4 regions of the Vibrio sp. 970 genome follow, and region 2 is predicted to be linked to each of the others. Evidence: predicted binding sites of a transcription regulator. Region 2 holds the regulator's gene; each other region holds the start of a gene.

The links. Region 2 encodes PurR, which represses purine synthesis genes. Its sites were predicted from a motif close to TNANGNAAACGTTTNCNTNA; they were not measured.
Region 1: R7Q11_RS15610 (NupC/NupG family nucleoside CNT transporter) is a predicted target of PurR. The motif match lies at 3,773-3,792, and genes of this name have one in related genera.
Region 3: glpX (class II fructose-bisphosphatase) is a predicted target of PurR. The motif match lies at 6,929-6,948, and genes of this name have one in related genera.
Region 4: pckA (phosphoenolpyruvate carboxykinase (ATP)) is a predicted target of PurR. The motif match lies at 1,121-1,140, and genes of this name have one in related genera.

Annotation. Positions count from the first base shown of each region.
Region 1 is NZ_JAWOTW010000010.1:62,228-70,484, reverse strand. Features, by position in the region: gene minD (septum site-determining protein MinD) at 1-463, opposite strand, end outside; gene minC (septum site-determining protein MinC) at 481-1,143, opposite strand; gene R7Q11_RS15625 (YcgL domain-containing protein) at 1,341-1,622, shown strand; gene R7Q11_RS15620 (lytic transglycosylase domain-containing protein) at 1,671-2,642, shown strand; gene R7Q11_RS15615 (LysR family transcriptional regulator) at 2,731-3,675, shown strand; gene R7Q11_RS15610 (NupC/NupG family nucleoside CNT transporter) at 3,933-5,132, shown strand; gene folD (bifunctional methylenetetrahydrofolate dehydrogenase/methenyltetrahydrofolate cyclohydrolase FolD) at 5,200-6,060, opposite strand; tRNA gene R7Q11_RS15600 (tRNA-Arg) at 6,264-6,340, shown strand; gene R7Q11_RS15595 (class I SAM-dependent methyltransferase) at 6,504-8,195, shown strand.
Region 2 is NZ_JAWOTW010000004.1:94,541-102,797, reverse strand. Features, by position in the region: gene mukE (chromosome partition protein MukE) at 1-519, opposite strand, end outside; gene mukF (chromosome partition protein MukF) at 500-1,837, opposite strand; gene cmoM (tRNA uridine 5-oxyacetic acid(34) methyltransferase CmoM) at 1,840-2,631, opposite strand; gene elyC (envelope biogenesis factor ElyC) at 2,746-3,531, shown strand; gene torR (two-component system response regulator TorR) at 3,603-4,313, opposite strand; gene torD (molecular chaperone TorD) at 4,580-5,227, shown strand; gene purR (HTH-type transcriptional repressor PurR) at 5,696-6,700, shown strand; cyclic di-GMP riboswitch class I at 6,988-7,077, shown strand; gene R7Q11_RS07455 (TfoX/Sxy family DNA transformation protein) at 7,194-7,784, shown strand; gene R7Q11_RS07450 (TVP38/TMEM64 family protein) at 7,899-8,257, shown strand, end outside.
Region 3 is NZ_JAWOTW010000005.1:162,994-171,250, reverse strand. Features, by position in the region: gene R7Q11_RS09645 (nucleotide sugar dehydrogenase) at 1-495, shown strand, start outside; gene galU (UTP--glucose-1-phosphate uridylyltransferase GalU) at 564-1,442, shown strand; gene tpiA (triose-phosphate isomerase) at 1,540-2,310, opposite strand; gene R7Q11_RS09630 (5-carboxymethyl-2-hydroxymuconate Delta-isomerase) at 2,580-2,927, shown strand; gene R7Q11_RS09625 (DUF805 domain-containing protein) at 3,090-3,512, shown strand; gene R7Q11_RS09620 (GIY-YIG nuclease family protein) at 4,061-4,354, shown strand; gene R7Q11_RS09615 (DUF3135 domain-containing protein) at 4,348-4,698, opposite strand; gene R7Q11_RS09610 (helix-turn-helix transcriptional regulator) at 4,859-5,479, opposite strand; gene glpX (class II fructose-bisphosphatase) at 5,864-6,871, opposite strand; gene zapB (cell division protein ZapB) at 7,220-7,462, shown strand; gene rraA (ribonuclease E activity regulator RraA) at 7,598-8,104, opposite strand; gene R7Q11_RS09590 (1,4-dihydroxy-2-naphthoate polyprenyltransferase) at 8,181-8,257, opposite strand, start outside.
Region 4 is NZ_JAWOTW010000005.1:276,193-284,449, reverse strand. Features, by position in the region: gene pckA (phosphoenolpyruvate carboxykinase (ATP)) at 1-948, opposite strand, end outside; gene hslO (Hsp33 family molecular chaperone HslO) at 1,285-2,160, opposite strand; gene hslR (ribosome-associated heat shock protein Hsp15) at 2,192-2,578, opposite strand; gene gspC (type II secretion system protein GspC) at 2,832-3,758, shown strand; gene gspD (type II secretion system secretin GspD) at 3,795-5,813, shown strand; gene gspE (type II secretion system ATPase GspE) at 5,813-7,315, shown strand; gene gspF (type II secretion system inner membrane protein GspF) at 7,315-8,257, shown strand, end outside.

The sequences.
Region 1 (8,257 bases), on a different contig from region 2:
GGTCAGAGTCACGTACAGAAGAGACTTCTGGGTTCGTTGTGACAATGGCTTCATCGGCATAGTACAAGGCCATTAACGCGCCTTGCTCGATACCTGCTGGTGAATCACAAATAATGAAATCAAAGCCCATTTCATCAAGTTCGCCGAATACGCGCTGAACACCATCTTTTGTCAGTGCGTCTTTATCACGAGTTTGAGAAGCAGGAAGAATAAATAGGTTGTCCGTGCGCTTATCTTTGATCAGCGCTTGGTTTAATGTCGCTTCGCCGTTAATGACGTTCACAAAGTCATACACGACGCGGCGCTCACAGCCCATGATTAGATCGAGGTTACGCAAACCGATGTCAAAATCGATCACCGCGGTCTTTTTTCCCTTAAGAGCTAGACCAGAGGCGATGGCTGCGCTTGAAGTGGTTTTACCAACGCCACCTTTACCAGACGTTACTACAATAATGCGTGCCATTTTTTTTCCTTTTTAGATTAAATCGCGAGAACTTCTAAATGTAATGATTCATCGGCTTTACTGATCATTACTTTCTTTTGCCAGTACTCGCTTTCAATTTGATCGCTTAACCAGTAGTCACCCGCAATGGATACCAGTTCTGCTTGTAAATCGTGGCAAATAATACGCGCTTCCTGCTGACCACTTGCTCCTGCAATCGCACGACCTCGAAGTGTGCCATGGATATGAATAGAGCCGTCAGCAATGACTTCAGCACCTGCACTTACGTGCGCTAGCACCACCAAATCACCATCTTTTGCGTAGATCTGTTGTCCTGAGCGGACAGGCGTACGAACTACTTTCGTTGGTGCCATTTTGGCAGGTGCTTGGCTTGGCGATTTGCTCGCCGACATAATGGCGAAGCCAGCTTCGGAAGCAAGGTTTTGTACACGCTTGTCTTTACAGCCCGTTACACCGACCGGAATAAAACCGGCATCTGAGATGCCTTGTTTAAGCTTAGGGAAATCAATGTCGCCTTGTACTTTTGCTATATTGATTACCAAAGGCGCGGATGCAAAAAAAGAAGGTGCTTGAGAAACTTTTTCTTGCAAAAATTCGACAGTCTTTGCGATCTCATTGTCAGAAAGGTGTAAAACTGACAATGTAAAACTGCTACCTTTAAGGTCTGGTGAATGGGTCATCGTGGACTTCTTGCCTTTATTGAAAGAGCGTTGCCTTAAACTAGGTATGTCATGTTATATTTCATCCTTTGACGCAGCAAGTTCTCTCGTGGGCAAATAGGTGAATTAATCTCAAATTTGCTATTAAGTTTGCGAGAATTTGACGTTTTCAACCTAATCCGCACTCAACGCGGCTAAATCAGCATAAAAGGCGTGTCATGCTTTGTTCTATTTATAAAAGCTCGAAAAAAGAAGGTACTTATCTCTATATTCCGAAAAAGGATGATTTTTCACAGGTTCCTGACACCTTAATGCAGATGTTCGGTAAGCCTATCGCTGTCATGACGATTAAACTTGATGGCCGTAAATTGGCACAAGTTGATATCGAAAAAGTGAAGGCTTCATTACAAAATGATGGCTTCTTTCTTCAGGTTCCACCGCCGCCGGAGAACCTATTAGAAAAGTACAAAGAACAAAAAGCCCAGCAGAAAGGCGAATAACGTCATCGTTTTTCATCTGGGATTTCTGCCTTGCTCAAGGAGGGCAATATGAAAAAGATACTGGCTACCATGCTTAGCGTTGGTATGTGTACCTCGGCTTTTGCAAGTAGCGAGGGTTTTGATGAATACTTGAATAAGCTGCGTGCTGAAGCTCGTGATAAAGGTATCTCAGAGCAGGTCATTAGTGCTGCTTTTGCTAATGTTGAGTACAAGCCGCGAGCAGTAAAAGCGGACCGAAACCAACCAGAAAAGAAACTGACATTGGATGAGTACATTCCTCGCGCGGTGCCTGAATGGAAGGTGAAGCAAGCCAGACAACTCTACAAAGAGCATTACACTGAGCTAAAGCGTATAGGCGATGAGTACGGTGTCCACCCGCGCTTTATTGTGGCACTTTGGGGAGTTGAAAGTAACTTTGGTAAGTTTACCGGCAACTTTAAAGTGATTGATGCACTATCCACAATGGCATTTGAAGGCCGTCGTGAAGAGTTTTTCCGTAAAGAGGCCATGTCGGCACTGCAGATCCTCGATCAAGGCCATATTGAGCTAGAGAACTTTAAAGGCTCATGGGCTGGTGCGATGGGTCAATGCCAGTTTATGCCAAGCTCTTTCCTTCGTTTTGCTGCTGACGGCAACGGTGATGGTAAAAAAGACATATGGCAATCTGAAGCGGACGTGTTTGCATCAACCGCTAACTATTTGAGCAAGTCTGGTTGGGATGATAAATATACTTGGGGTCGCCAAGTTAAGGTTCCTAAAAATATTGATCGCAGCCTGGAAGGGCGCACGGCTGAAAAAGGCAAATACCTTCAAGAGTGGAGCCAATTAGGTATCACAAAATATGACGGTAGCCCGTTGCCAAAACTGGATGAAGACATCAAAGCATGGTTGATCATGCCGGACGACGAGAATGGTCGTACGTATCTGGTTTACAATAACTACAACGTATTGATGAAGTGGAACCGCTCTTACTACTTCGCACTTGCTGTGAGTCACTTGGCTGACCGCATTAAATACTGATCTGCCATCAAACAATTTGGCATTCAGTCTTCAATACAAGGGCTCTTCGGAGCCCTTTGTTTTTTCTATAACCAAATCGAGGTAAAGCGTGTTATCTGAACGTGCCGCACAAATGGTGATTTTCTCCGCTCTTCTTAAACACAAAAGCTTCACAGCTGCTGCAAAGAGCTTAGGCGTGTCGGTGTCTCATGTGAGTAAACAGTTGAGTCAGTTAGAAGCGTCTCTTGGTATCAAGCTTGTTCAACGCACTACGCGAAGCTTTACGCCGACTGAGGCAGGGAAAACCTTTTTTCATCACTGTGAGCAAGTGGTACAAGCGGTGAGCAGCGCCACATTAGAGATGGAAACCCAGCGGGATGAAGTAGCAGGTTTGGTACGTCTTGGGTTGTCGCAATCATTTGGTACCTTACACATTATTCCAGCGATTCAAGAGTTACGCGAACTATATCCTCAACTTCAAGTGGAAGTACATCTGTTTGACTATAAGGTCGATATGTTAGCCGAAGGGCTCGATTTATGGGTAACCAACAACGAGCATTTGCCTGAAGGTTACATTGCGCAGCGTTTGACGGATTGCCAGTTTGTTGTTGCGGCATCGCCAGATTACTTATTGAAACATGACACGCCAGCAGAACCGGATGACCTATCTGCTCACAACTGCCTCATATACAGAAGCTGGGAGCGTGACTATACGGGGTGGGCGTTTACCAAAGATCAGCAAGAATTGAACGTAAAAGTCTCGGGTAACTATTCAGTGGATCTGGCAGAAGCCGTTCGGGATGCGGCTACTGCAGGTTGGGGTATTGCCTACCTTGCCACTTACTTGCTGGGGGATGAGTTTAGAACGGGTAAGTTAATACAGCTGTTACCTGACTGGAAAGCCAGCCAGTCGATGCCGTTTTATGCGGTATACCCAAGCCGCCAGCATATGCCAAAAAAAATATCCGCAGTGATTAACTTTATCAAACAGAAGATCGGCAACCCTTGTCATTGGGACCAACGTTTGGCGCCTTACATCTCTATTCCTAAATAACAGGATCAATGACGTTGTAGAACGACACATAAGGTGATTCACTTCACAAAAATTTTTCCTGAACCAGAAACATATTTTCCATATGGAAATAATTAAAATAAGCAAACGTTTATCTTTAATAAATTCAATTGGTTATTTTGTTGGTCAGTTATTGGTCGCTTAAACTTTTCACACTGTTAACATCCTCAACTTGCAGCATTTTGAGTCCGCTATACAATCCGGTGCCTTCCATATCCCCCTTCTGTCGGATTCATTTTATGAACTCAATTATTGGTATCGTAGCCATACTATTCCTAGCATGGCTACTTTCTACAAATAGAAAAAATATAAAGCTGAGAACAGTGTCGTTTGCGTTTGCTTTGCAGGTACTGTTTGCGTTGTTGGTTTTATATGTACCAGCAGGACGAGATGCGCTGAATTCAGTGAGCAGTGTTGTGTCGAATTTGATCAACTATGGTCAAGAGGGCATTGCGTTTTTATTCGGTAATTTGGCGACAGGGGGCTTCACCTTTGCGATCAATGTTCTGGGTATCATCGTTTTCTTCTCCTCTCTTATCTCAGGTCTTTATCACATTGGTGTGATGCCAAAAATCATTAACTTTATCGGTGGTGGTATTCAAAAGCTGCTAGGTATCGGTCGTGCTGAGTCTTTGTCTGCTACGGCGAATATCTTTGTTGGCACCATTGAAGCACCATTAATGGTAAAGCCTTACCTAAAGCACATGACTGACTCGCAGTTCTTTGCAGTTATGACAGGTGGTTTAGCGTCAGTTGCTGGCGGAACGTTGGTTGGTTACGCATCACTGGGTGTCGACCTCAACTATCTTATTGCTGCTGCATTTATGTCGGCACCTGCCGGCTTGTTGATGGCAAAAATTTTAATGCCAGAAGATACGGATAAAGCAGCAGATATCGACATTAGCCAAGTTGAAATTCCACGTGCAACCAACGTAGTAGAAGCATTAGCCGATGGTGCCATGGCGGGTGTACGCATTGCTGTATCGGTCGGTGGTACGTTACTGGCGTTTATTAGTGTCATTGCAATGCTAAACGGCATGTTAGGCTGGATAGGTGATCTGATTGGGACACCATTAAGTTTTGAGCTCATCCTAGGTTTTGTGTTTGCGCCAGTCGCTTGGTTGTTGGGTATACCATGGCAAGAAGCAACCACAGCAGGCTCGCTGATTGGTAACAAGATTGTGGTGAATGAGTTCGTCGCTTTCATCCAGCTTGCAGAAGTGAAGTCTCAACTTAGTGAACACTCACAAGCAATCGTGACGTTTGCTTTGTGTGGCTTTGCAAATATCTCAAGCATGGCGATGCTGATTGGTGGGTTGGGCTCTTTGGTACCAGAAAAGCGTGCATTTGTTTCTAAGCATGGTTTCCGTGCGATTATCGCTGGTGTCATGGCGAACTTAATGAGCGCTTCTATTGCGGGCGTGATTTTAAGTCTGTAATTGAAATAGATATCAACAATTAGCAAAAAGGCTCCTTGCGGAGCCTTTTTCGTATCTGAAATTTACGTTATTTGTCTGTGTGGAACTGTTCGCAAGCGAGCATCGTGTTCTCAATTAAACTTGCGACGGTCATTGGGCCAACGCCACCAGGAACAGGAGTAATAAAGCTCGCACTTTCACGTGCTTTGTCGTATTCCACGTCGCCAACTAGTTTGCCTGAATCAAGACGGTTAATACCGACATCGACCACCACTGCGCCTTTTTTAATCCACTCACCAGGGATGAAGTTAGGTTTACCAACCGCAACCACGACAACGTCAGCTTGACGCACATGACTCTCTAGGTCTTTGGTAAAACGGTGACATGTTGTTGTTGTGCAGCCCGCAAGCAGCAGCTCAAGTGTCATTGGACGACCAACAATGTTTGATGCGCCAACCACAACCGCATGCTTACCACGTAGCTCAATGTTGTAACGGTCGAGTAGGGTAATGATGCCCTTTGGCGTGCAAGAGCGAAGCTTTGGAATACGTTGCGCAAGACGGCCAACGTTATAAGGGTGGAAGCCATCCACGTCCTTCTCTGGGTGAATGCGCTCTAAAACATGTGTTGTGTCTATGCCCGCAGGAAGGGGTAATTGCACTAGAATGCCGTCAATTTCATCATCATTGTTTAATTCATCAATCAGCGCTAGTAACTCTTCTTCTGAGCTAGACGCAGGAAGGTCAAAAGACTTAGAAACAAACCCAACTTCTTCACATGCGCGGCGTTTGCTACCGACATAAACCTGAGAGGCAGGATCTTCACCAACTAGAACCACTGCTAAACCAGGAGCACGTAGCCCAGCTTCAACACGTGCTTTAACACGTGCAGCCACTTCGGATCGAACAGTTTGGGAAATGAGAGTTCCGTCTATATTTTGAGCAGTCATGACTTTCCTTATAAATTAAGAAGGCAGATTATCTGCGGCGCATTGTCGCAGAATTTCTTATCAACATCCATACGCAAACGTTTGCTTTGTGGTGTTTTTGAACATTAAGCGTTTTAATGGACTTTTTTTAGGCATTCAGATCAGAATGTTATGAAAACCCGTTGATTTACCCGTTTGAACTCGTATAATCCTGTCCCTGTAGCGCGCCCTTAGCTCAGCTGGATAGAGCACGTCCCTTCTAAGGATGTGGTCGTAGGTTCGAATCCTACAGGGCGTGCCATATATTCAAAAGCCTCGATAACTCTTTGAGTTGTCGGGGCTTTGTCGTTTTTAGGTTTTTGGCTGTAATTGCCACTCTATCTACAACTTTTGAATGGCATTCTAGCCATTGCAATTTCTAGCAATTAATATGGACGCATATTAATTACCTTTCGTTAACCTTTATGCCTGCCACTTCTAACTTTTATGACCGACACGCCGACTCTTTCGCGAAGCAATACACATCGATTCAGTTTGAGGATGTCCACGCGAGTTGGAGAGTCTTCTGGCCCCAGGCTGGAGATCGTGTGTTAGATGTTGGCGCGGGCTCTGGTCGAGACGCGAAATGGATGGCTGAGCATGGGTGTGAAGTTGTTGCGATTGAGCCTGCTCAAGCACTTCTAAGGCTTGGTAAGTCTTACTGTGGCGATTCCGTTACTTGGCTTGAAGATGCATTACCTAAGCTTGAGAAAACCATTAATCTTGGCTTTCGCTTCGATTTAATTCTTGTCAGTGCGGTATGGATGCATCTTGCGCCTACGCACCGTGAACGTGCATTTCGCAAACTTGCAAATTTGTTAGCGCCTAATGGTCGATTGGTGATTAGCCTTCGTCACGGTGACTTTTCTGACGGTCGTAAAGCTTATCCCGTATCGGTTGAAGAGCTCGAAAAGTTTGCAAAGAATAGCGCTTTAATGGTGAGAAACGTATCTCTCGATGACGATCAGTTAAAGCGAACGGGTGTATCTTGGCAAACTGTAGTGATGTCTTTGCCTGATGATGGTTCCGGTGATCTGAATAAGGTTCGCCACATTATCGTCAATGATTCCAAATCGGCTACCTATAAGCTCGCACTACTACGTACTTTACTACGTATTGCAGACGCTCATTCTGGTGCAGTGGTTGATCGCAGCGAAGGTAAAGTTGCAATCCCATTAGGATTAGTTGGCTTATATTGGATTCGTCAATTTAAGCGTTTAATCGATAAAGAGAACATCCAGCAAAGCTCGAACTCGTCTAAAGGGCTAGGTTTTATAAAGCCCGATGGCTGGGGCAGACTTTCCCATTTAAGTCCTGATGATCTTGCTATAGGCACGACATTTTTTGGTGAAGATGCAGTGGCGCTTGATAAAGCGATAAAAGACAGCTTAAAAACCATAAAAGATGGTCCCGTCACTTTTACCTATCAAGGTGATAAATCAAACCCTTACTTTGAAATGATTCGTTCAGCTAAGAAGCCAAAACGTTCAATTGTTGTGGATAGCGAGTTCCTCGAAGGTTATGGGCTGTTTGTGTTGGATGAAAGCCTTTGGGATTGTTTTCGATTGTATAACTCTTGGATTGAGCCGCTGGTGGTCAACCAATGGATTATGGAAATGCAACGATTTCGGTCTAATCAAGAGCGGGGTATTCCACTGCAAACGTATCATGATTGTTTGGTCTGGATTGATAAAGACCATGATACGCGAGTCGTGCGAAAGAGAATTGAACAGTTGAAGCTCAGCCATTGCGACATTGTCAGTGCATGGAGTGGAAGCAAATTACGAAATGAGTATCACGTTGATCACTGTTTGCCATTTGCTTATTGGCCCAACAATGATAAGTGGAACTTACTACCAACATCTAAGGTTGAAAACCTAAACAAGCGTGATCGTATTCCTGCTAGCTATCGATTAAACGCATCCAAGCCGCGAATTTTGGATTGGTGGCAGTTAGCTTGGGGAGAGACGGATAATTTGAGTCGGACGTTTTTTACCGAGGCTTCATTGTCGCTACCTAATGTGCCTGCATCTTGTCAAGATTTTGAGCATGTCTTTGAAGCGATGGGATTACAAATTCGTGGTGTTAAAAGTCGCCTTTGTATCGCGGAATGGTAATGTCTTGTTTGCCGTTACAGCGTGATATATGAACCTGATAGGCAACCAACAAAAAAGCGCTG
Region 2 (8,257 bases):
TTCACCGATGTTGATGATCATGCCTAGGCGACGCAAACGACGAAGTGACGTACGTACTTTTTCAAACAGCTTTTCTTTATCAAGGTCAGAACCAGTCGCACGGTTCGTCACTAGCTTCATCAGCTTGTTTTCATCTGCTAGAGCAAGCAGTTCGTCGTACAGCTCTTGGTTAGTGAAGATGCCTTCGTGCGCAAGACGCTCTGGGCTTAGATAAAGGAAACACAGTACCTTACCCACCAGCATATCCAGTTCAGAAAGAACACTACGGCCAATCAGAGACGTTGAACGAGGACGAAGATAGAAGAAACCTTCTGGCGCTTTCACCAATTCGGTGTTGTAGCGTTGGTAGAAAGAAGAAAGCTCAAGTTCGAAATCCGACAGCAACGCGTGGTTGTCTAGATCTTCACTTGAGATATGACGCCCTGCTCGAAGCATGCTGTCTAGCGCTGGGAACAGAGGGTTAGAAATTGCTTTTGCCAGATTCTCTGACATGTATTCATTAGTATCGGTCGATGACATTCGCTTGTACCTTTGCCCCAAATTCGTTGATTGCTTTCCAGTCTGGCTGAACAGCTTGGTAGTCGGATTCTGAGTAACCCAGACGTACCGCCTGATCAACGACAATGCGAGCTAAATCAAAGTGATGAGTGTATGGGTGTTGTGCAAGGTAATCTCGCAGTACCACGCTCAAGTCGATTGGTGTGCCTTGATCTTTATGCGCTTTTAGCATGTCACCAATTCGCTCTGCCAACTCATCATTGACTTGTTGAAACTCTTCGTATTCTACTTCCATCGGAACTTGACCCGTTACCTCGTCATCACGCAGTACTAGGGCTTCATCACGAAGGTCAGAAAGCCTTTCCGCATCTGCATAAGTCAGATACCAAGGCGCATCGAAGTAATCTTTGACGGATTGACGCAGACGCGAGCTAAACGCACGGTTCTTATCCATATCAATAGCAGTACGGATAAACTTGTGCACGTGTCGGTCATAACCAATCCAGAGATCGATCGCTTGCTGGCCCCAGCTTGTGATTCGGTCCAGCTTCATTTGCAGACCAAACAAGGCTTCTTCGATGAACTCCAGCTCAGGGTCACCGTAAACAATTTCTTGAATATCTAGGATCTGAGTTTGCAGTTCATCACTGGCAGCTTGCAGCGTATCTTGAAGTTCACGCAACGTGCTCGACGTTTCTGACAGTAGCGCTTCACAGTTGTTGATCGCTTCACGCCAGTCTTTGTTAAGCAGATCAGCAATCTGTTGTTTAACAGACTGTTGCTGCTCATCCATCACACGTTGGTTAAGGTCGATTTGATCGAAGATCTCGCCTACAGAATATTTCAAAATTCCGTAAACGTTTTTCTTCCAGTGACCCGGTGTGCCACCTTTTTGTGCTGCCTCAATCGCTTTCGCCATTTCATCCGCTACCATGGATAGCTGGATAGATAGACGCAGTTTTGAGAACTCACGATGACGCACGTAGTAGTCGGTTATTCCTATCGCTAATGGCGACAAGCGGTAAATGCTCGCTCCGTCAGTAATTTCACTGACAAAACGGCTCATAAGACGCTGCTTAACCATCTCGTTGATCGCATTGTTCGCACGAAAAGCGGAGGCTTCGCCGGTCTCATCAAATAGTCGAGTGACGATGGCAAATGCATCATGCAGTTCACCTTCACCCAGTTCTTCATCGAACCTTTCATTACTCAGTACGGCAATGGCTATCAAAAATGCCAATCGCTCTGTGGTCAGGTTCAACGAGAAATCGTGCTGCTTAACCCAGCCAACCAGCTCATCGATTGGTTGCTCTGCAGCATTGAGAGTCATCTCACTCATTGTTATTCCTGTTTATCGTTCTTTTTAGCCCACACATGAATGTAGCGGCCTAATGAGAGGTATGGCTCTTGTCGACAAAGTTGTTTTTCTAGCGCCAACACATCTTCAAACTCGTAATCACCCATGTATTCCATATTGCCTATGTAATCACTAAATGAGCGAATACCAGATTTGCCACAAATATTAAAACCTGAATTTTCTATCCACTGGTAGACTTCTTCAGGTTTTAAGCCTTTTTGCGGCTGTAGTTTAAATCTTTTTCGGTGAGGCATGCCGTCTAATATATGAGGAATGTTGCCACAAACCACGTTTTTATAGACTAAACCGTGGTGGTTGTAGAACATGACTGATGCGATGCCTCCCGGTTTTACTTGTTCTAGAACTGTTTCAAGTGCGGCCTTAGGATCAACCAGCCACTCCATCACAGCGTGGAACATAACCAGATCGACCTGTACATCCATATGTTCACCGATGGATTGGACAGGCGAATGAATCAGGCGATACTGCTCAAGCAAACCGTTTTTTTCAATATCCTGCTTAGCCAACTGCAGCATTTCCGAAGATAGATCACATAAAGCGATTCGATGTCCGAGCTTAGCAAGCTTTTGCGACATTTGTGCCAAACCACCACCAGCGTCTAACACTTCTAGGGGTTGCTGGTCAGCATCTAATTCACTTAGAATCTGTAGAAAATCTTCCCACACAATGATTTGGCGGATCTCCCCTTTATCGGAGCCGTAAATATTTTTTGCAAATTTGTGGGCGATATCGTCGAAATTGCGGTCTTCTGTCACTTCTGCTGAGTTATCATAACGGATTGTGCCGCTATTCTGGCACAAGGAAAGCAGGAATAAAGAGGGATACCCTCATTTTTATTATCAATTGATGTTTTTTCGGACTATTTATGTATGTTTGAGCTGAAAAAAGTAGTGTCAGCCATGCTTATGCCCCTTCCGGCATTGCTGCTGATAGGCTTGTTGGGTCTTGCTCTCATTAGTTTTACTACAAAACGTAAAACTGGCTGCTTCGTTGTTCTATTCTCTTTTGTTGGCATTTTTCTTGTTGCCTTCCAACCTGTTTCAACCAAGCTTCTTATGCCGTTAGAGCGAGAGCATAAAGCCTTTTTGCCAGTTTCTGGCACCATCGACTACGTGATGGTTTTAGGGAATGGTCATGTTATCGATGACGAAATTCCACCCACCTCGCAGTTAAGCCGTGCAGCATTAATGCGCTTAACTGAGGGCATTCGTATTTTAAGAATGTATCCAGGCGCGAAATTAATCTTATCCGGCTATGCTGGCGGATCTGAAATTAGCCACGCGCGAATGATGGCGAACGTTGCCCTTGCGTTGGGCGTCGCGAAATCCGATATCATTTTATTAGAAGATGCGAAAGATACGTGGGAAGAGGCGCGTCAAGCGGCTGCATTCGTTCAACAAAAGGAGATTGTGTTAGTCACTTCTGCGAGTCACATGAACCGTGCATTGTATGAGTTCAACGCAGCAGGCATTAAACCAATCCCAGCCCCGACCAACTTCTTAGCTATTAGCGAGATAAGTCAACCTTGGGATAAATACTCACCTAAAGCGCGTTACTTAGAACAAACAGAGCTTTATTGGCATGAGTACTTGGGCAGTATTTGGCAAAGGTTGCGTGATACTGTCGGCCAAACACCAATGGTTGAAGCAAACTAGTATTATCTTGAAGCCACAAAAAAGGAGAGCCGAAGCTCTCCTTTTCTTTTTACGATTGAGTTATGTTCAAACTAGTCACCAGCAAACATATAGCCTTCGCCGTGCACCGTTACAAAAATCTGTGGGTTCTTAGGATCGAACTCCATTTTTGCGCGCATACGTCGAATAAGAACATCAATGGTGCGGTCATTCGGCGCATCCACTCGATGGCTGATCATGTTCAAAATACGCTCACGACTTAACACCTGGTTAGGGTAAGACGATAATGCCACCAAAAGTTCATACTCTGCTTTAGTTAGTTTTACTGGCTCACCGTTGCGGCTAAGTGCGCGACGTTGAATGTCGAATGTCCACTCCCCAAAGCGCACAATGTGCTCTTCACTGGTTTCATTCGCTTTCGAACTGCCACTGCGCGCTGCTGAAATACGCCACAGCAAGTTTTTAACGCGAACTAACAGCTCTCTCAGTTCAAAAGGTTTTGTCACATAATCGTCAGCACCCATTTCTAGGCCTACGATTTTATCAATGCTATCCGTGCGTCCTGTTACTAATATGATACCAATATCCGATTGGCTACGTAACTCACGAGTAAGCATCAGGCCGTCTTCACCAGGCAGGTTAATATCCAGCATGATCAGGTCTACATCGCCCGCTTGCAAAACTTCACGCATTTCTGCGCCACTCTCTGCTTCGCTGACTTGGTAGCCCTCATTTTGGAAATATCCCGCAAGCTTACTACGAGTTACAACATCATCTTCTACGACTAATACGTGATAGCTCATTTACACCACTTTTCTGTCTTCTTATTATCCAAGACGTATTCTATTCATAACTAGTAACATTTCTAGTCATAGATACATTAAAACGCAAGATTTAGCGTTTTTATTGATTCAAAACAAGCTTGCCCATTGCTATTAATAAACGGTCATTTTTGACCATAAAACATAACAATTATAGTTACTGCTATTCATTTTAATTGATTACACTTAGGGGATATCCCTAATTGACTTTGTGATGCATGACTTGAAGCATCATTCAGGAGCCCAAAATGCAAGAAGTGAAAGCTTTTAATGAGAAACGCGCTGAAATTTACTGGTGGTTTTCGAGCTTGTTCGCAAAAGAACTAACAGAGAAAGAATTGGAAGCCTATCACAGTGTTGAAATTCGCAGTTTTCTCGCAGGTTTAGGTGAAAATGAGTCGCTAAAACCAGCCGTTGATAGCCTAGTTGATGCATTGAATCGGTTACAAGATCGTGAAGATGCACAACTAGAGCTTGCAGCTGACTTTTGTGAACTGTTTTTGAAGACAGAAAAATACGGCGCTCTTCCTTACGCATCCATGTACATTGGTGAATCAGGTTTACTGAATGACAAGCCAGCTGAGGAAATGGAAAAGTTGATGGCTGAATTTGGCGTTCAAGTAGACGAAAACCTAAAGGAACCTGCGGATCACTTAGCCGTTGAGCTCGACTTTCTCGGGAACATGATTATCCGCTCAAACGAGCTTGAACAAGAAAAACACATGGAAGAAGCCTTCGTTAAACAAAACGACTTTATCCAGCAACAATTGATGTCTTGGTTACCTCAGTTTTCAGACAAATGTAAACAATTCGACGAATTTGGATTTTACTCGAGTGTCGCGAAACTATTAGTTGCATTTTGTAAACTAGACAGCGCCTACCTTCTTGGTGAATAATTGCCGCCTATTTTTAGGGAGCCTGCCTATCGGGCTTCCTGTATGCCTGAAAGTGACCAATTGTAAGTAACTTGGGTATAATATTCGTTTGCCTTAACTTAGCGCAAAGACGCTTGGTTATTTAGCAGTCAAAATGTGACTTCAAATACACAAATCTCTTGCTGAAAACATTGCTAGTCAGTCCACATAGGGCTAAAATGTGAGCGCAAACGATTAAATATGATTTATATGTAAACCGCTGAAATATAGCGGTTTTTGTGTTTTCTTAACAGGTTGATGGCAATTTCTCATCAGATAGAAAAAAGATAAAATTCATCGACCGATGCTGCTACGTACCCTTTTGTCGCACTTGGATCAACCGCTGCCGAGACACTTAGCGCCAATTTTATATTGCTAGGTGTGAAACCATTAGAGCATCAGGTACATCCAATACGACATATTTCAGTAGCTCGATACAGGACACCATTTATGGCCACGATAAAAGACGTTGCTCGCTTAGCCGGCGTTTCCACTACGACAGTTTCGCACGTTATCAATAAAACGCGTTTCGTTGCAGAAGCAACGCAAGAAAAAGTAATGAAAGCCGTTGACGAGCTGAATTACGCGCCAAGTGCCGTTGCACGCAGCCTAAAATGCAACTCAACTCGTACGATTGGCATGTTAGTAACTCAATCAACTAACCTATTTTTCTCAGAAGTGATTGATGGCGTTGAGAGCTACTGTTACCGCCAAGGCTATACTCTGATTTTATGTAACACAGGCGGGATTTACGAAAAACAACGCGATTACATTCGTATGCTGGCTGAAAAGCGCGTTGATGGCATCCTAGTGATGTGTTCTGACTTAACCGAAGAACTAAAAGAGATGCTTGACCGTCATGCGGACATTCCTAAAGTGGTCATGGATTGGGGCCCAGAGAGCTCACAAGCAGACAAGATCATGGATAACTCAGAAGAAGGTGGCTACATTGCAACCAAACATCTGATTGACAATGGTCATACGGATATCGCTTGTCTAAGCGGTCATTTTGAAAAGCTTGCTTGCCAAGAGCGCATTGCAGGTTTCCGTCGCGCAATGAGCGAAGCGAACCTAGCTGTAAATGAAGACTGGATCCTTGAAGGTAACTTTGAATGTGATACGGCCGTATTAGTTGCAGATAAAATTACCGCAATGGACAAGCGCCCGACGGCGGTATTCTGTTTTAACGACACAATGGCTCTAGGCCTAATGAGCCGCTTGCAACAAAACGGGATCAAAATTCCTGAAGATATTTCAGTGATCGGCTACGACAACATCGAGCTTGCGGAATACTTCTCTCCACCGCTAACGACTATCCACCAACCTAAACGTCGTGTTGGTAAAAATGCATTCGAAATTCTACTTGAGCGTATCAAAGATAAAGAACACGAAAAACGAATTTTCGAAATGCAACCTGAGCTTGTAATTCGAAATACTGTGAAAAAAATGAACTAAATTTCACTGTATTTAACCGTGTTAAATAAGCGCTCTACAGGGGCGCTTATTTTTTTGGAAAAATTAAGCATTCTCTAATACTTCACACCACTCTAATAACAATTGACTAACGTTAACTCCCTGTTTTATATAAATGTAATATATATTAAGAACTCCTTTTCAAAGGCCAATTTGCACCTTTCCATATGCAAAATAGAGCATTCAATCTATCATTTTTATTGAACCGAAATCACACTTTTAACGCTAAACCGTGATGTTAATTCAATATAAGAAGTATGCTCATTGTGTCACGCACAGGGCAAACCATTCGAAAGAGTGGGACGCAAAGCCTCCGGCCTGAACCATATTACGATATGGAAGGTAGCGGGGTTACCGATGGCAAGTGTGTAAGCAATGACTTTACTCTGTAATGACATTGTTTTTACGCATGTTTGCTACTCTCTCGGACCTGACTTTTGGTGGCGTAATATTAATTACACCGAGATAACAAAACATGGATAAACCGATACTCAAAGACTCTATGAAGCTATTTGAGGCACTTGGTAATATCAAGTCGCGCTCAATGTTTGGTGGCTTCGGACTATTCGCTGATGAAACAATGTTTGCACTAGTGGTAAACAATCAGCTTCATATCAGAGCAGACCAAAAAACTTCATCTGACTTCGAGAAACAAGGGCTAAAGCCTTACGTTTATAAAAAACGTGGCTTTCCAGTCGTTACAAAGTACTACGCTATTTCCAGCGATTTATGGGAATCAAGCGAACGCTTAATCGAAGTAGCGAATCAATCATTGAAAAAGGCAAAGCTTGAGAAAGAACAGCAAGCAAGTACAAAGCCTAACCGTTTGAAAGATTTGCCTAACTTACGACTGGCTACCGAGCGCATGCTAAAAAAAGCCGGCATCGAATCCGTAGAGAAGCTTGAAGAGGAAGGTGCGCTTAACGCCTATAAAGCGATAAGAGATACGCACTCTGCAACCGTCAACATTGAGTTGCTATGGGCACTAGAAGGTGCTATCAACGGCACTCATTGGAGTGTGGTACCTCAAGCTCGCCGAGATGAGTTGATGAACGGCCTCCAATAAAAGTCGGCCTAAAAACTATCTTGTAAAACCGCAGTCTAATCTGCGGTTTTTTTGTGAAATTTTTTCGGTTTTCCTACTGTCTTATTACATATATCCCAAATTGGAATCAAAATTATGAATAAGAAACTGATATTAGGTCTCATCCTACTAGCGGCTATCGTCTTTTTAGGTATTAACTTTGGCCAGTATTTAACCTTAGAGAATGCAAAAGCCCAACAAGAAGCACTAACTACATACATCGATCAGAATTTTGTATTCTCGGCTGCGATTTACTTTTTTACCTACATTGCAATTACCGCTTTTTCTATCCCAGGAGCGGCAGTAGTCACCTTACTTGGTGCAGCCTTATTTGGTTTTTGGACAAGCTTGCTACTGGTTTCTTTCGCTAGCACTATGGGGGCAACACTGGCCTTCTTGAGCAGCCGATACTTATTGCGTGACTGGGTACAAAACAAATTCGGAAATAAACTCAA
Region 3 (8,257 bases), on a different contig from region 2:
GCTCGCCAAATTATAGAAGGTGTTGGCTTAGACCCTCGTATTGGCAATCACTACAACAACCCGTCATTCGGTTATGGTGGTTACTGCTTACCAAAAGATACAAAGCAATTGTTAGCAAACTACCAAGAAGTTCCTAATAACATCATTGGTGCAATTGTTGATGCAAACCGCACTCGTAAAGATTTTATTGCAGACTCCATTATCAAACGTCAGCCAAAAGTAGTGGGCATTTACCGCTTAATTATGAAAGCTGGTTCAGATAACTTCCGCGCTTCGTCTATTCAAGGCATTATGAAACGTATTAAAGCGAAAGGTATTGAAGTAGTGGTTTACGAGCCGGTACTGCAGGAAGATGAGTTCTTCCATTCTGCCGTTATCCGCGATATTGAAGAGTTCAAACAAATGTCTGATGTTATTGTTTCTAACCGCATGGTTGAGGAACTAGCTGATGTGGCTGATAAAGTTTACACCCGTGACCTGTTTGGTAGCGATTAATTAGTCTTTATATTCAAAATAATATAACAGGCTCCCTCAGAGGAGCCTTTTTTTAGTTGGTAATGGTTATGATTAAAAAATGTTTATTCCCTGCAGCGGGTTACGGTACACGTTTCCTTCCTGCAACTAAGTCGATGCCGAAAGAAATGATGCCAGTGGTGAACAAGCCATTGATTGAATACGGTGTTGAAGAAGCGATTGAAGCCGGTATGGACGGTATGTGCATCGTCACCGGTCGTGGTAAGCACTCGTTAATGGATCACTTTGATAAAAACTATGAGTTAGAGCATCAAATTAGCGGTACAAGTAAAGAAGCGCTGCTTGATGATATTCGTTCTTTGATTGATTCTGCGAGTTACACTTACATTCGTCAGCGTGAAATGAAAGGCTTAGGTCACGCTATTCTTACGGGACGTGAACTGGTCGGTGATGAACCGTTTGCTGTTGTGCTCGCGGATGACCTTTGTGTGAATGAAGACAAAGGCGTTCTAGCGCAAATGGTTGAGCTGTACAAACAGTTCCGCTGTTCAATCGTTGCGGTACAAGAAGTGCCGGAATCAGAAACGCATAAATACGGTGTGATTGCTGGCGAGATGATCAAAGATGATATCTTCCGCATTGATAACATGGTTGAAAAGCCAGAGCCAGGTACTGCACCTAGCAATCTAGCGATTATTGGTCGCTATATTCTGACACCTGATATCTTTGAACTGATTGAAAATACAGAGCCAGGTAAAGGTGGTGAGATTCAAATCACCGATGCGCTGATGCAACAAGCTCAATCTGGTTGTGTTTTGGCATACAAATTTAAAGGTCAACGCTTTGATTGCGGTAGTGTAGAAGGCTACATTGAAGCTACAAATTACTGCTACGAGAACCTTTATAAGAAAGATTCCAGTGCGGAGCTAGCGAAAAAGCCAACCGTGAAAATTGCCGAGCCAGCGTAAGTCGGAACTTCCTATTAGGTACTCCGACGGTACAACACAAACAAAAAGGGATGCATGATGCATCCCTTTGTTATTTCTACTCTCAGTAAAAACGAGATTAAGCTTTTGCTTTAGCCGCTGCTTTAGCGATTGCTGCGAAGCTCTTAGCGTCTAGAGAAGCGCCGCCAACAAGAGCGCCGTCGATGTCTGGTTGTGAGAAGTAAGCTTCAGCGTTTTCTGGCTTAACAGAACCGCCGTATTGGATGATTACTTGTGCTGCAACTGCTTCGTCTTTCGCTGCGATTAGTGCGCGGATAGAAGCGTGGATGCGTTGTGCATCTTCAGCGGTTGCTGCTTTACCAGTACCGATAGCCCAGATTGGTTCGTAAGCGATGATTGCGCCGTTTAGAGCTTCAACACCGTAAGTGTCGATAACTGCGTTGATTTGACGTGCACATACTGCTTCAGTTTCGCCAGCTTCGTTTTGCGCTTCAGATTCACCGATACAGAAAACAGGTGTTAGGCCGTTTTCTTTTAGGAAGTTGAATTTCTTAGCGATGAACTCGTCAGATTCGTTGTGGTATTCACGACGCTCTGAGTGACCGATGATGATGTGAGTAGCACCGAAATCTTTCAGCATTTCTGGAGACATATCGCCAGTGAACGCACCGCTGTTGTTTAGGTCAGTGTTTTGAGCACCTAGGATGATCTTGTTACCGCCTTCAGCGATTACGCGCTCTGCTAGGTCGATGTAAAGTGCTGGTGGAGCGACTGCTACGTCAACACCTTCTACGCCTTCAAGTTCAGCGTTAAGACCAGTTAGCAGCTCAGTTACCATTGCTTTGCTGCCGTTTAGTTTCCAGTTACCCATCACTACAGGACGACGCATAGGAATATCTCCCTTATCTTTAATGTAAATAGTCAATTAATGTAAAAAATCTACGTAGGAATATAACAGAATAATGTGAACAGATCATGATTGGCGTCATGTCTTGTCCGGCTTTCTTTGTTGATTCGACCAAGCATCGATCTTGTTATTTTTGTCAAAAGCAACCGATTGGTGATCGCGTAGACAGAATGATAGTTCATTCCTCGGAAATTGCTGCTGAGATTGGTATTACTACGCGCTGGAATTAATTGTTGTAGAAAGGAATCAAAATGCCAAATCTCGTTTTAGAGTATTCAAACTCGGTGGAAGAACGCGTCAATGTTCAGGGGTTGCTGGAGGATTTACATAAAACGGCGTTAGAAAGTGGCCTTTTTGAACTCGCGTCAGTGAAATCTAGAACGCTCCGGTGCCACAATTGGTTAATAGGAGAGGAGGGAGATAGCCTCGATTTTATCCATATCAACTTTGATTTGTTATCTGGTCGCTCCCAAGAACAAAAGCGAGAATTGTCACGAGCCTTGATGGCGACACTTCAAGAGCAAGCCAGTCACGTGCACAGTTTAACGGTCAATATCCGAGACATGGATATAGATAGCTTCCAAAAGGTATTGAACTAGGTTGCGCTGAATTGCCCGAGAATAGCGAGGGGTTATTGTTACTAATTCTCAGCCTGGCTCTGCTTGTTATATGGACGTTGTGGGCACCCAAGCTATCGGTGTCCTTTCCAAACTATATCGACTCGGCTAATCTATAACCTTTCTACTTTGGGGTAAAATTTGATGTCGACTAAAGAGTTACTGTTTTCTTTTCAAGGACGTATAAACCGTAAAACCTACTGGATTTGGAACGTCATTTACTATGTGTCCATTCTAGGCTTTGGTGCCGGTATTAGCCAGCTGCTTCCTACTCTCTCCTATGTGCTTCTTCCTATTTTCTTGGTGGTTCTGCTGATCCCTGATTTGGCGATCACCACCAAGCGTTGGCACGACCGCAACAAATCGATCTATTGGCTAGCACTGAATATTCCGTTGATTATCGGACGAATTGCCACGCCAATGACCAGCCCTGCCGCGCAAGAGCCGTCGACCCCACAGATGTTCGTCGCTTCCATTTCTCTGATTTGTGGTTTATGGATTCTAATTGAATGTGGTCTCTTAAAGGGGACATCAGGACCAAACCAATATGGCCCTGAGCCGGAGTAATTGCCTCAAGTATCGTGCGTGCTGAAAGTAGATTCTTAGTCTCGCTAAGGCTCGCTAGAATGACGAACTCTTTTGATTTAGAGGCTCTTAAACTCACCGTCACTCTAAACAGCGAGGAACGAGGTGATTAAGAATCTATCATCCGATTGTGCGGTGGTTTGGGTGAACGGGAAAGAATAGGAGCTTGCTGTTACGAGATTTTTAGTCTCGCTAAGGCTCGCTAGAATGACGAGCTCTTTTTATTTAGAGGCTCTTAAAGTCATCGTCATTCTGAACAACGAGGAACGAGTGTGATTCAGAATCTATCGTCCGGTTGAGCAGTGGCTAAACTGAGCGGGAAAGAATAGGAGCTTGCTGTTACGAGATTCTTAGTCTCGCTAAGGCTCGATTGAGTGACGAGCTCCTTTGATTTAGAGTCTGTGAAAGCCATCGTCATTCTGAACAGCGAGGAACGAGGTGATTCAGAATCTACGCACAGATCGCTCTGAGTTTGAACTGAGCGATTGAATTACAATGGAAAAGTAACAGCGAATAATGAAGGAGAATGAATCATCGATAAGACACCTTGCGTTTATATCCTAACGTCAAATAACAACGCCGTTCTCTACATAGGTGTTACCAGTCAGCTGCCCCAAAGAATATGGCAACATAAAAATGGAGTAGTGGAAGGATTTACTAAGAAATACAACGTTCATAAGCTCGTTTACTTTGAGTTATTCGACGATATGGCTACGGCTATAAACCGAGAAAAGCAGCTCAAGCAGTGGAAGCGTGAGTGGAAGTTAGCCTTGGTAAGAGAAACGAACCCTAACTTTCTCGATCTATCTACTGAGTATCAGTAAAAGTCATTCCTATCTTTAAACGCATTTAAGCTAACCACATCCGCTTTTTGTGTCGGTGCCGCTTCCCCTTCTAGCGCAGCTTTGAACTTCACGACCTGTTTTTGCAACTCGTTCATCAATACCACATTGGTGTGATGAGGGTTTTTACACGTGCTGATGACTCTATCAATGTGGCTTTGTTGAGCCCACAATCTTTCTTTCATATTTTCTGATGCGCTTTCGATCATCTCTTTCGCCATCTCATGACGAAATTGCTCAAAAGCTTCTGGGTCTCGCTCTGCCATTCGAACCATTTCATCGAATGGAGGAAGCGTTTGGGACGGGATATGACGTAGATTAGACATCGATGCTCTCCAAATCCTTATGGAAATTGCCTTTAGTTACTAAAAGCCTATACCACTAGAAAGAGGAGAGAGGATGAATTCTTCAGCCGTCTCACTTATAAGAGAAGCTTTCAAGCTTGAGATTGAATAAGTGCGGTATGTCGATGTTTGGTTGTGGTGGTTACTGTAGTTGTTGGATGCGGTAAACGCAGCGTCTTTGGCCACTAATGATGTGTTCGGTACGCTCTACTTTGGTGTCACGTCCAAGTAAAGACTGAAAGACACTTAATTCTGATTGGCACAAGCTTGGGCAGCGAGTTGCGGCTTTACAAATCGGACAGTGATTTTCGATCAAGATGAATCCGTTCTCATCTTTCTCGAGCTCTGCCATATAGCCTTCTTGCTCTCTTAATGTGACGAGTATTTCTAGTTTGCTTTGCAGAGAATCGCATTGCTCAAGATGCTGACGATAACTTTGTAATGTGAGTTTTTCCCTTTCTGATGTGACTTTTTCCAGTCCATCTTTGCCAAAGATATGTTCGACAGCTTCTATAAACTGAATGGTCAACTCACCGTGACGGTCAGCAAATTGCTCATGACCTTTTTGAGTGAGAGACCAATGACGAGCAGGGCGACCAACTTTTACTTTTACGTCATGGATAGAAAGAATGCCATCATCTTCTAAACTTTGCAGGTGCTGACGAGCCCCCATGGTTGTCATACCTAGCTCAGAGGAGAGTTGTTTTGCAGTGACGGAGCCATCACGCTTAACGATTTGCAATATCCTATCTACGGTCTTCATATACCCACCATTTATACGTCAGTACATATTATGCGCGATAGGGTTAGTAAAGAAAAGTGTTGACTTAATTTGAGTGTGGATTTGTAGGGGCTATGTTCATATGAGCCAATATATGTCGTCATTCTGAACAACGAGGAACGAGGTGATTCAGAATCTATCTTTTGGTTGAGTAGTGGTTAAGGTGACCAGGCAAGAATAGGAGCTTGTTACTACTAGATTCTTAGTCTCGCTGGAGCTCGCTAGAATGACGAGTTCTTTTGATTTAGAGCTTATTAAAGTCACCGTCATTCTGAACAACGAGGAACGAGTGTGATTCAGAATCTATTGCCCGTTGTGCGGAAAGAAAGGCTCAAACTCAGATTGAGCGAGAGCCTCGAGAAATGCTTAAAGAATAATATCACGCACTTCTGGATCTTTACGATCTAGGTAGTGAGTCGACTTAATGCGACGAATAGTACGGCATCGACCACGCACGAGCAGCGTTTCTGTGGTTGCGATATTCCCTTGGCGAGAGATGCCTTCTAGCAAGTCACCTTTAGTAATGCCTGTAGCTGAAAATACCACATTGTCGCTACGAGCCATGTCTTCCATTTTGAGGACAACATTCGCTTTTACGCCCATTTCATCGCAGCGTTTTAGTTCATCTGCACCGTAAATGCGGTTTTCTTCAGTATCGCCTTTTACCTCATGACGAGGAAGCAGGCGACCGTGCATGTCACCGTCTAGCGCTCGAATTACCGCTGCTGATACAACCCCTTCTGGCGCACCGCCAATACAGTACATCATGTCCACTTCACTGTCTGGCATACAAGTTAGAATAGAGGCAGCGACGTCACCATCAGGCACCGCAAAAACACGTACGCCCATTGCTTGCATTTCTGCAATAACGTCATCGTGGCGAGGTTTCGCAAGGGTAATAACGACTAGGGTATCAAGTGGCTTGTTCAGGGCTTTTGCTACGTTCTCTAGGTTTTCTTTTAACGGCTTTTCTAAGTCAATTACGCCTTTTGCACCAGGGCCAACAACCAGTTTTTCCATGTACATATCTGGCGCTTTAAGAAAGCTGCCTTTCTCACCTGCGGCAAGTACGGCTAGTGCGTTCGATTGTCCCATTGCCGTCATACGCGTTCCTTCAATCGGGTCGACTGCAATATCCACTTCATCACCACCAATACCCACTTGCTCACCAATGTACAGCATTGGCGCATCATCGATTTCACCCTCACCAATGACAATTTCGCCACTGATATCTGTTTTGTTCAGTAGCGTGCGCATAACTTCAACAGCTGCGCCATCGGCTGCGTTTTTATCGCCACGGCCAAGCCATTTGTAACCAGCCAGAGCTGCACCTTCAGTCACACGGGAAAATGCCATTGCTAAATCGCGTTTCATGATGTCTCCAAGTAAGCAAGAGGGAAGAAGAATTTGCGCGGCGATTCTATCACAAGGTCGAGTAAACGTTTGCCTTTTTGCGAGGCTTTTACTTTATCTAACTTGAATTTGATCAATACTTAGGGCGATTTTCAGCGTAGCGGGACGCAAAATCCTTGCTCAAAAATGCTTCGGCGACAAGAAAAGTCAGCGTTTAGTGAGATTGCGCTGATTTTTTGACCGAATGATGCAAAATATCGAATATAGTGAGTGTTTCTCATCGCGACGCTGAGTAGAATGAACCTTATATAGGTTAGGTGTGCATCAATCTCGCACATCGTCCCAACGGAATAACATAGGTAGGCCAAGATGTCTTTTGAAGTACTAGAACAACTAGAATCTAAAATTCAAACTGCAGTTGACACAATCACTCTTCTTCAGATGGAAGTCGAAGAGCTGAAAGAAGATAAAGCTAAACTTGCGGAAGAAGCGAACGAGCTTCGCTCTCAACGTGAAGAGCTAGAGCAAAAAGCACAACAAGCACAGCAAGAGCACGCACAATGGCAAGAGCGCATTCGTGCACTACTTGGCAAAATGGACGAAGTGGAATAATTCGGCTTCTTCATTCCAAATTAAAAACACCCGCGTTAAGCGGGTGTTTGTGTTTTAGGGAAGTAGAAAATGTTAAGACAAGGCTAGGCGCTAAGAGCCAAGAGAAGGCCCTATAACTTAGGCGCCTAAGACTCGTTATGCTTCTTCATCCAACTCTAAATCAATATTCAATGGTTCTGGCGACAGGATAATTCCGGTGCTATCAGCATAAATGTAATCTTCTGGAAGGAAGCTAACGCCGCCAAAGTTGACTGGTACATCCAATTCGCCAATACCCTGACTGGTCGCTCCAACAGGAATAGAAGCGAGGGCTTGAATGCCTAAGTTCATATCTTCAAGTTCATCTACTTCACGAACACAGCCGTAAACGACAATGCCTTCCCACTCGTTTTCTTCCGCAATGGTTGCGATTTCTGCATCGATAAGGGCTTTACGTAGGGAACCGCCACCGTCAATTAACAAAACGCGACCAAGTCCATCTTGCTCTAATGTCTCGCGGATCAACGAATTATCTTCAAAACACTTGATGGTGGTGATTTGCCCGGCAAATGAAGCGCGACCGCCAAAGTTACTGAACATTGGTTCAACCACATCTACCTGATCGAGGTAGATATCACAGAGTGCTGAGGTATTGTATTCCATAGCGTACCTTTCTAAACAGAAATTGGTTGTCTTTGAGTATATCTAGGCATTAAGTCAATGCAATGACAATCCTTTTTTAACTTACTAGAGTTTGAGCTACCACAATTGTTGCAAACAAAACGTTGGTGACTAGAGAGCATTTCACGATGACTG
Region 4 (8,257 bases), on a different contig from region 2:
TACTGTTACGTTTTCTAGCAGTGCATCACGACGAATTGCATTGTAGATGTCCGGCTCTGCTTCTTTCGAAAGTTTGATGGTTTTTGCGTAACAACCACCTTCGAAGTTGAAGACACCGTCATCATCCCAGCCGTGCTCATCATCACCAATTAGCGCGCGTTTAGGATCAGTCGACAGGGTCGTTTTACCCGTACCAGATAGACCGAAGAATACCGCTACATCGCCATCTTTGCCCATGTTAGCGCTACAGTGCATTGATGCGATGTCTTTTAGTGGAAGGAAGTAGTTCATCATGGCGAACATACCTTTCTTCATTTCACCGCCGTACCAAGTACCACCGATAAGTTGCATGCGCTCGGTTAGGTTAAATACGGTGAAGTTTTCTGAGTTCAGGCCTTGCTCTTCCCATTTTGGATTAGTGCATTTTGCGCCATTCATTACTACGAAGTCTGGTTCAAATATCGCTAACTCTTCTTCCGTCGGGCGAATAAACATGTTTTTAACGAAGTGCGCTTGCCATGCGACTTCTGTGATAACACGAATGCTCAAACGTGTATCTGGGTTTGCACCACAGTAACCGTCAACAACAAACAAGCGTTTGTTAGAAAGCTGGTTTGTGACCAGTTCTTTTAGCTCGTCCCACACTTCAGGAGTGATTGGTTTGTTATCATTTTTCACTTGATCAGACGTCCACCACATATGTTCTTCTGTCGTAGCGTCTTTGACGATATATTTATCTTTTGGTGAGCGACCAGTAAAGATGCCAGTGTCAACGGCAACCGCACCTAGTTCAGTAACCACGCCGCGCTCATAACCGGTTAGGTCTTCACGCGTTTCTTCCTCAAACAACATTTCGTAGCTTGGGTTGCGAATAACCTCTTTTACGTTATGCAGTCCGTGCTTGGTTAGATCAAGTGTTGCAGCCTTAGTATGTTCCATAACGGTCATAGGTGCTCCTTATAAGGATTTTGTAGGGATTTTGTAAGAATGTTTTAATTTTAATCTGCTCACCATGCTAGCAACGGGGCGGGGAGAAAACAGGGAGATAGCTCAAAATTTACCCATGATTTCAATAAGGTTTTAGGTAACCCGTCACATATTGGTGGGAATAGTCTATCGTGCACGCAATCCTTTGCGCTAGGGCAAAATCATTATTAATTGTTTAAAATTAAGCAGTTGTTTTATTACGCTTGAGGCTAGTTATTACGAGGGGTTGATCACAAAAAGGCCAGCATTAAGCTGGCCTTTTGTAGGGTAAATTACGTGCTTGATAAGCTATGTAAATTAATGCAGGGTTTTCTTGTCTGTAGAAGCTTGTGCATACAGTTCAGTGACTTCAGATTCGTCGAACGTATAAGTTGTGCCACAGTAATCACAATGTAAAGAAACTGATCCAACTTCTGCCAAAATGTCATAAATTTCAGCTTTCTCAACGGTGATGATTGCTGCACCGCTACGCTCACGAGAACAGCCACAATGGAACTCGACAGGTTGCGGCTCGTACAGACGTACTTTGTCTTGGTTATATAGTCGATACAATAACTCGTTCGCTTCTAAACCAAACAATTCTTCATCTTTTACTGTGTCAGTGAGCTGCTCTAGATGTTCGAAATCATCTGGAGAGCCAGTGCCGTCAGGGATCACTTGAATCAACATACCTGCTGCGTGTGCTTTGCCTTCATGCTCACCAGTGCGGATCCATAGGCGCGTTTTTAACTGCTCTGAGTTTGCAAAGTAGCCTTCTAGCACTTCTGCTAAAGTGTCACCTTCTAATCCAACGACGCCTTGGTAACGCTCGCCGTTTTTCGGTTCGATGGTGATCACAAGGTAGCCCTTACCCATTAGATCGTGAATGTTTGCGTCATCGGCAATATCGCCTTCCCAGCGAGCTACGCCACGAACACGTTGGTTATGGTCACCGTTGATAACGGCAAGAGACACAGGACCGTCGCCTTGTAGCTGGATGGTGATCGAACCTTCGAACTTAAGAGTGGCAGTTAAAAGAGTAGTTGAAACGAGTAGCTCACCCAGCAGTTTCTCTATTGCTGCCGGATATTCCTTGCTGGAGATAACACGTTGGTACGCTTCATCCAATTGTACCAACTCGCCACGTACTGAAAGATCTTCGAATAGGTAGCGGTTTAAAACATTATTTGCCATGGAGTGCTTTCCTCGTTGGTAATTCCGGCTTTTATTGGTGTTTGAACTTAATGATGTCTCGGCGCTGCTTTTTATCTGGGCGGCGTTCCGGACTTGGGTTGTGGGCATTAAGCTTACGTTGAGTCGCGTGTTCCTCACGTTTCGCGATACTCTCATTGGTTTCGCGATATAAGGTTTGTGCGATGGGAGCGCCTCGGCGTTGATCTGAGATTTGTTCGATTATCACGATTTTTTCTTCGTTGCCTTGACGAAGTCTGACTTCAGCGCCCACTTCAACGATTTTACTCGGCTTGCTTCGTTGGCCATTATAGTGGACTTTACCGCCATCGACCATGTTACGCGCGATGGAGCGGGTTTTGTAAAATCTTGCGGCCCATAGCCATTTATCTAGCCTAACGGCTTCATTTAGGGAACTCATAGAACACTACGCTATCTAATCACTGCCCGAATACAGCAATGAGTGATGGATTATTCACCTACAGATGGAGTCAAGGCGTATTTTTTTCAAGGGAGTTGGCAAAAACTGCATAAGAAAAAGGTATGAAAGACAACTTGTGATATAGTTCACTGCTCTTTGTTGAGTAATAATTTTATTGCAAATTTAGCAATTTAAAGTCGATAGCTATCGTTATAGCTTAAATGACGGACGTTAGAATAAAGGAATCCATTCAGTGAAACGTTTAGAGCTAAGTGCAGGATTATCAAGCAGACCGCTACTGGCTCAGATCAAGTCCAATCATTATACCATTCAAGCCAAACTTAGCTTGTTGCTTACCTGTCTGTTTATTGCGATAACCGGATGGATACTTGGCAAAATTGTGTGGTTAGCCATACCTCAATCGTCGGAAGTGCCGCAATGGCGTCCATCGGCGAGTAGCGTTGCTGCGAGCAATAAAGGCGACGCGATAGATTTTAATGCCCTTCAGAATGCCAACCTATTCGGTAAATACACTGAGCAAAAAGCGGCGGTTGTAGAACAGCCTATTGTTAAAGACGCCCCTAAGACGCGCCTTAACCTTACGCTGGTCGGTGCGGTTGCAAGTAGTGATGCCAACACCAGCCTTGCTGTTATTGCTAACCGAGGTAAGCAAGCTACGTACGGTTTGGGTGAAGAAATCGAAGGGACACGTGCGACACTAAAAGCGGTATTGGTGGATCGCGTCATCATTGATAACCAAGGTCGAGACGAGACCTTAATGATGGAAGGTATAGAATATAAGAAGCTATCTGAATCGCCGCAGGTAGCTAGGGCGCAAGCTCAGCGAGCAGAAGCAGCGACGTCTGACGTTGGAGAGAAATTAGAGCAAATCCGCGAGGAAATTGCGAAAGATCCACAAAGCGTTTTTAAATACATCACCATTTCACCCGTCAAAAAAGACGGAGACATTGTTGGTTATCGAGTATCACCTGGTCGTGATGCCGCATTATTTAATGATGTAGGACTACAACCTGGCGATATTGCGGTTCAACTGAACGGGATCGATTTAAGTGACCCGTCTTCTTCAGTACAACTGATGCAAGTGATGAGCGATCCGCAAGAATTAAATTTAACTGTTGAGCGAGACGGCCAACAGTACGATATCTATATCCAATTGTAAGACTTAGGCAACCGGCGTAAGTTCAGGGAGACATACGTGAAACATTGGTTCAGCAAAAGTGCTTGGCTACTAGCAGGAAGTTTACTCTGCGTACCAGGTGCAATGGCAAACGAATTTAGTGCGAGCTTTAAAGGCACTGATATTCAAGAATTCATCAACATAGTGGGTCGTAACCTCGAAAAGACCATCATTGTTGATCCTTCAGTACGCGGTAAAATCGATGTCCGCAGCTATGACGTTCTTAACGAAGAGCAATACTACAGCTTTTTCCTTAATGTCCTTGAAGTATACGGTTACGCAGTCGTAGAAATGGACAATGGGGTACTTAAGGTTATCAAAGCAAAAGACTCAAAAACCTCAGCAATCCCTGTGTTAGGTGATGGCAGCGCGCAAGGCGATAGTGTTATCACTCGAGTTGTCGCGGTGCGTAATGTGTCGGTTCGAGAGTTGTCTCCTCTACTTCGTCAACTGATTGATAATGCCGGTGCCGGTAACGTGGTTCATTATGATCCAGCGAATATTATCTTGATTACTGGTCGTGCGGCAGTAGTGAATCGCTTAGCAGAGATCATCAAGCGTGTTGACCAAGCCGGTGATAAAGAAATTGAATTGGTGGAGCTGCGTAATGCATCTGCTGCTGAAATGGTACGCATTGTCGAAGCACTGAATAAAAGTGCGAATCAGAAAAGCACGCCAGAGTTCCTTGAACCTAAAATTGTGGCCGATGAACGTACTAACGCGATTTTAATTTCTGGTGATCCAAAAGTAAGAGCCCGCTTGAAACGTTTGATTCGTCAACTTGATGTTGAAATGGCGACAAAAGGTAACAACCGAGTTGTGTACCTGAAAAATGCGAAAGCTGAAGACTTGGTGGATGTATTGAAAGGTGTTTCCGATAACCTGCAAGCTGAAAAGCAAGCCGGTCAGAAAACATCAGGTGCATCGCGTGGTGAGGTCGTCATTGCTGCTCACGCTGCAACTAACTCGTTAGTTTTAACAGCGCCGCCAGATATTATGATGGCATTACAAGACGTCATTTCTCAACTCGATATTCGTCGTGCTCAGGTTCTTATTGAAGCGTTAATTGTCGAAATGTCTGAAGGTGATGGTATTAACCTAGGTGTTCAGTGGGGTTCGTTAGAAACGGGTGCTGTAATTCAGTACGGTAACTCAGGAGCCCCGATTGGTCAGGTGATGGTTGGTCTAGAAGAAGCAAAAGATCAAACCCGAACTGAATACTATACCAACTCTAATGGCGAACGAACGCCATATGATGTTACTGAATCAGGTGACTACTCTACGCTAGCGTCAGCACTTAGCGGAGTAAATGGTGCGGCAATGAGTATTGTCATGGGTGACTGGACAGCGCTAATTAGTGCTGTTGCTTCTGACTCCAACTCAAACATTCTATCTTCTCCGAGTATTACCGTAATGGATAATGGCGAAGCATCATTTATTGTGGGTGAAGAGGTTCCGGTTATTACGGGCTCTACGGCTGGCTCAAACAACGACAACCCATTCCAAACGGTTGACCGTAAAGAAGTCGGTATCAAACTCAAAGTAGTGCCACAAATTAACGAAGGTGACTCTGTACAGTTAAACATTGAACAAGAAGTTTCCAACGTATTAGGCGCAAACGGTGCGGTTGACGTTCGCTTTGCTAAACGACAGTTAAACACCTCTGTCATGATCCAAGATGGTCAGATGTTGGTTCTTGGTGGTTTGGTCGATGAACGCGCACTTGAAAGTGAGTCTAAAGTGCCGCTATTGGGTGACATTCCGGTACTTGGCCATCTGTTCAAGTCAACTAGCACGCAAACAGAAAAACGTAACTTGATGGTGTTCATCAAGCCGACGATTATTCGCGATGGTGTGACGGCCGACGGTATTACGCAGCGTAAATACAACTTTATTCGCGCAGAACAGCTTTACAAAGCGGATCAAGGTTTGAAGTTGATGGCTGACGAGAAGATCCCGGTTATGCCTGCCTTTGGCCAGGAGCGTCAGCACCCAACAGAGATTCAAGCGTTTATTGATCAAATGGAAAACAACTAATGGTTGATATGTTAGACACAGCGCCAAGTATGCGTCGTCTGCCATTCAGTTTTGCCAACCGCTTTAAACTGGTGCTGGAGACAGAGCATCCTGAGCGTCCACCTATTCTTTACTATGTCGAGCCGCTTAACCCTGCGGCTCTGGTTGAAGTCCGTCGTGTATTAAAGAAAAGCTTCGTACCGCAACCTATCGATAAAGAAGCCTTTGATAAAAAGCTGACTGAAGCATATCAACGCGACTCGTCTGAAGCGCGTCAGTTGATGGAAGATATTGGTGCTGATAGCGATGATTTCTTCTCTTTGGCTGAAGAACTGCCGCATGATGAAGACTTATTAGAATCGGAAGACGATGCGCCAATCATCAAATTGATCAACGCCATGTTGGGCGAAGCGATCAAAGAAGGTGCGTCGGATATTCATATTGAGACGTTCGAGAAAACCCTTTCGATTCGTTTCCGTGTCGATGGCGTATTGCGTGAAGTTCTGACCCCAAGTCGTAAGCTAGCGCCTTTGCTGGTTTCTCGTGTGAAGGTTATGGCTAAACTAGATATCGCAGAAAAGCGTGTGCCTCAAGATGGCCGTATTTCGTTGCGTATCGGTGGTCGTGCGGTGGACGTGCGTGTATCGACGATGCCGTCCTCTCATGGGGAGCGCGTGGTAATGCGTCTGTTGGATAAAAACGCGACTCGTCTTGATTTACATAGTTTGGGCATGACCCCTTCAGTGCATGACAACTTCCGTCACTTGATTGGCCGCCCTCACGGTATCATCTTGGTGACGGGCCCGACAGGTTCTGGTAAATCCACCACCTTGTACGCTGGCTTGCAAGAGATCAATAGCAACGAACGCAACATTCTAACGGTTGAAGACCCGATCGAATTTGATATTGATGGCATCGGTCAAACTCAGGTGAACCCAAAGGTCGACATGACGTTTGCGCGCGGCTTGCGTGCCATTCTGCGTCAGGACCCGGATGTGGTGATGGTCGGTGAGATCCGTGACTTAGAAACCGCACAAATTGCAGTGCAAGCGTCCTTAACGGGTCACTTGGTAATGTCGACTCTCCACACCAACACCGCAGTGGGTGCGATTACGCGTCTACGTGATATGGGTATTGAGCCATTCCTTATTTCTTCTTCGTTATTAGGGGTGCTAGCGCAGCGCTTAGTTCGAACGCTTTGTCCAAGCTGTAAAGAGCCGTATGAAGCCGATGCGGAACAGAAAAAACTGTTTGGTATGGAAGCGCATGAACCGTTAGAACTGCACCGAGCAAAAGGCTGTGAAGCGTGTAACCAAAAAGGCTACCGAGGTCGAACAGGTATCCACGAGCTCATTATGGTCGATGAGCAAGTGCAAGAGTTGATTCATCGAGAGTCTGGTGAACAAGAAATTGAGAGAGCCGTTCGCGCCCATACGCCAAGTATTCGCAGTGATGGTTTAAGCAAAGTACGTCGTGGTATTACGTCACTTGAAGAAGTGATGCGAGTGACGAAGGAAACCTAATGGCGGCATTTGAGTACAAAGCGCTAGATGCAAAAGGCAAGCATAAAAAAGGCACGATAGAAGGGGACAACGCCCGACAAGTGCGCCAGCGACTCAAAGAGCAAGGGATGATCCCGATTGAAGTGGTCGAGACGAAAGCTAAATCGGCTAAGTCTTCAGGTTCAGTCAGCTTTAAGCGCGGCATCTCGACATCTGAGCTGGCACTCATCACACGGCAATTGTCTACGCTAGTCCAATCAGGAATGCCTTTGGAAGAGTGTTTGCGTGCGGTCTCTGAGCAGGCTGAAAAGCCGAGGATTCGTTCTATGTTGGCTGCGGTTCGCTCGAAAGTAACCGAGGGTTATCCGCTCGCCGACAGTTTTGCCGATTACCCACACGTGTTTGATGAACTGTACCGCTCCATGGTTGCGGCGGGCGAAAAATCAGGTCACCTCGATACCGTATTAGAGCGTTTGGCAGACTATGTCGAAAACCGCCAAAAGATGCGATCTAAATTGCTTCAAGCAATGATTTATCCTGTAGTTTTGGTGGTATTCGCGGTTGTCATCGTTTCGTTCTTATTGGCGACAGTGGTTCCTAAAATCATTGAACCCATCATTCAGATGGGCCAAGAGTTACCTCAATCGACGCAATTTTTACTGGCAGCCAGTGATTTTGTGCAAGGTTGGGGGCTGATTATTTTCGTTGTGCTGGTGGCGCTTTTCTATGGCCTCAAACTGGCGTTGCAAAAGCCAGACTTTCGCTTAGCTTGGGACAGAAAAATCTTGAGCTTACCGCTAATAGGTAAGATCTCTCGAGGTTTGAATACCGCACGATTCGCGCGAACACTTTCGATCTGTACTTCCAGTGCGATTCCAATTCTCGAGGGTATGCGCGTTGCGGTAGATGTTATGTCTAACCGTTATGTGAAGCAGCAAGTGTTGCTTGCAGCGGATAACGTTC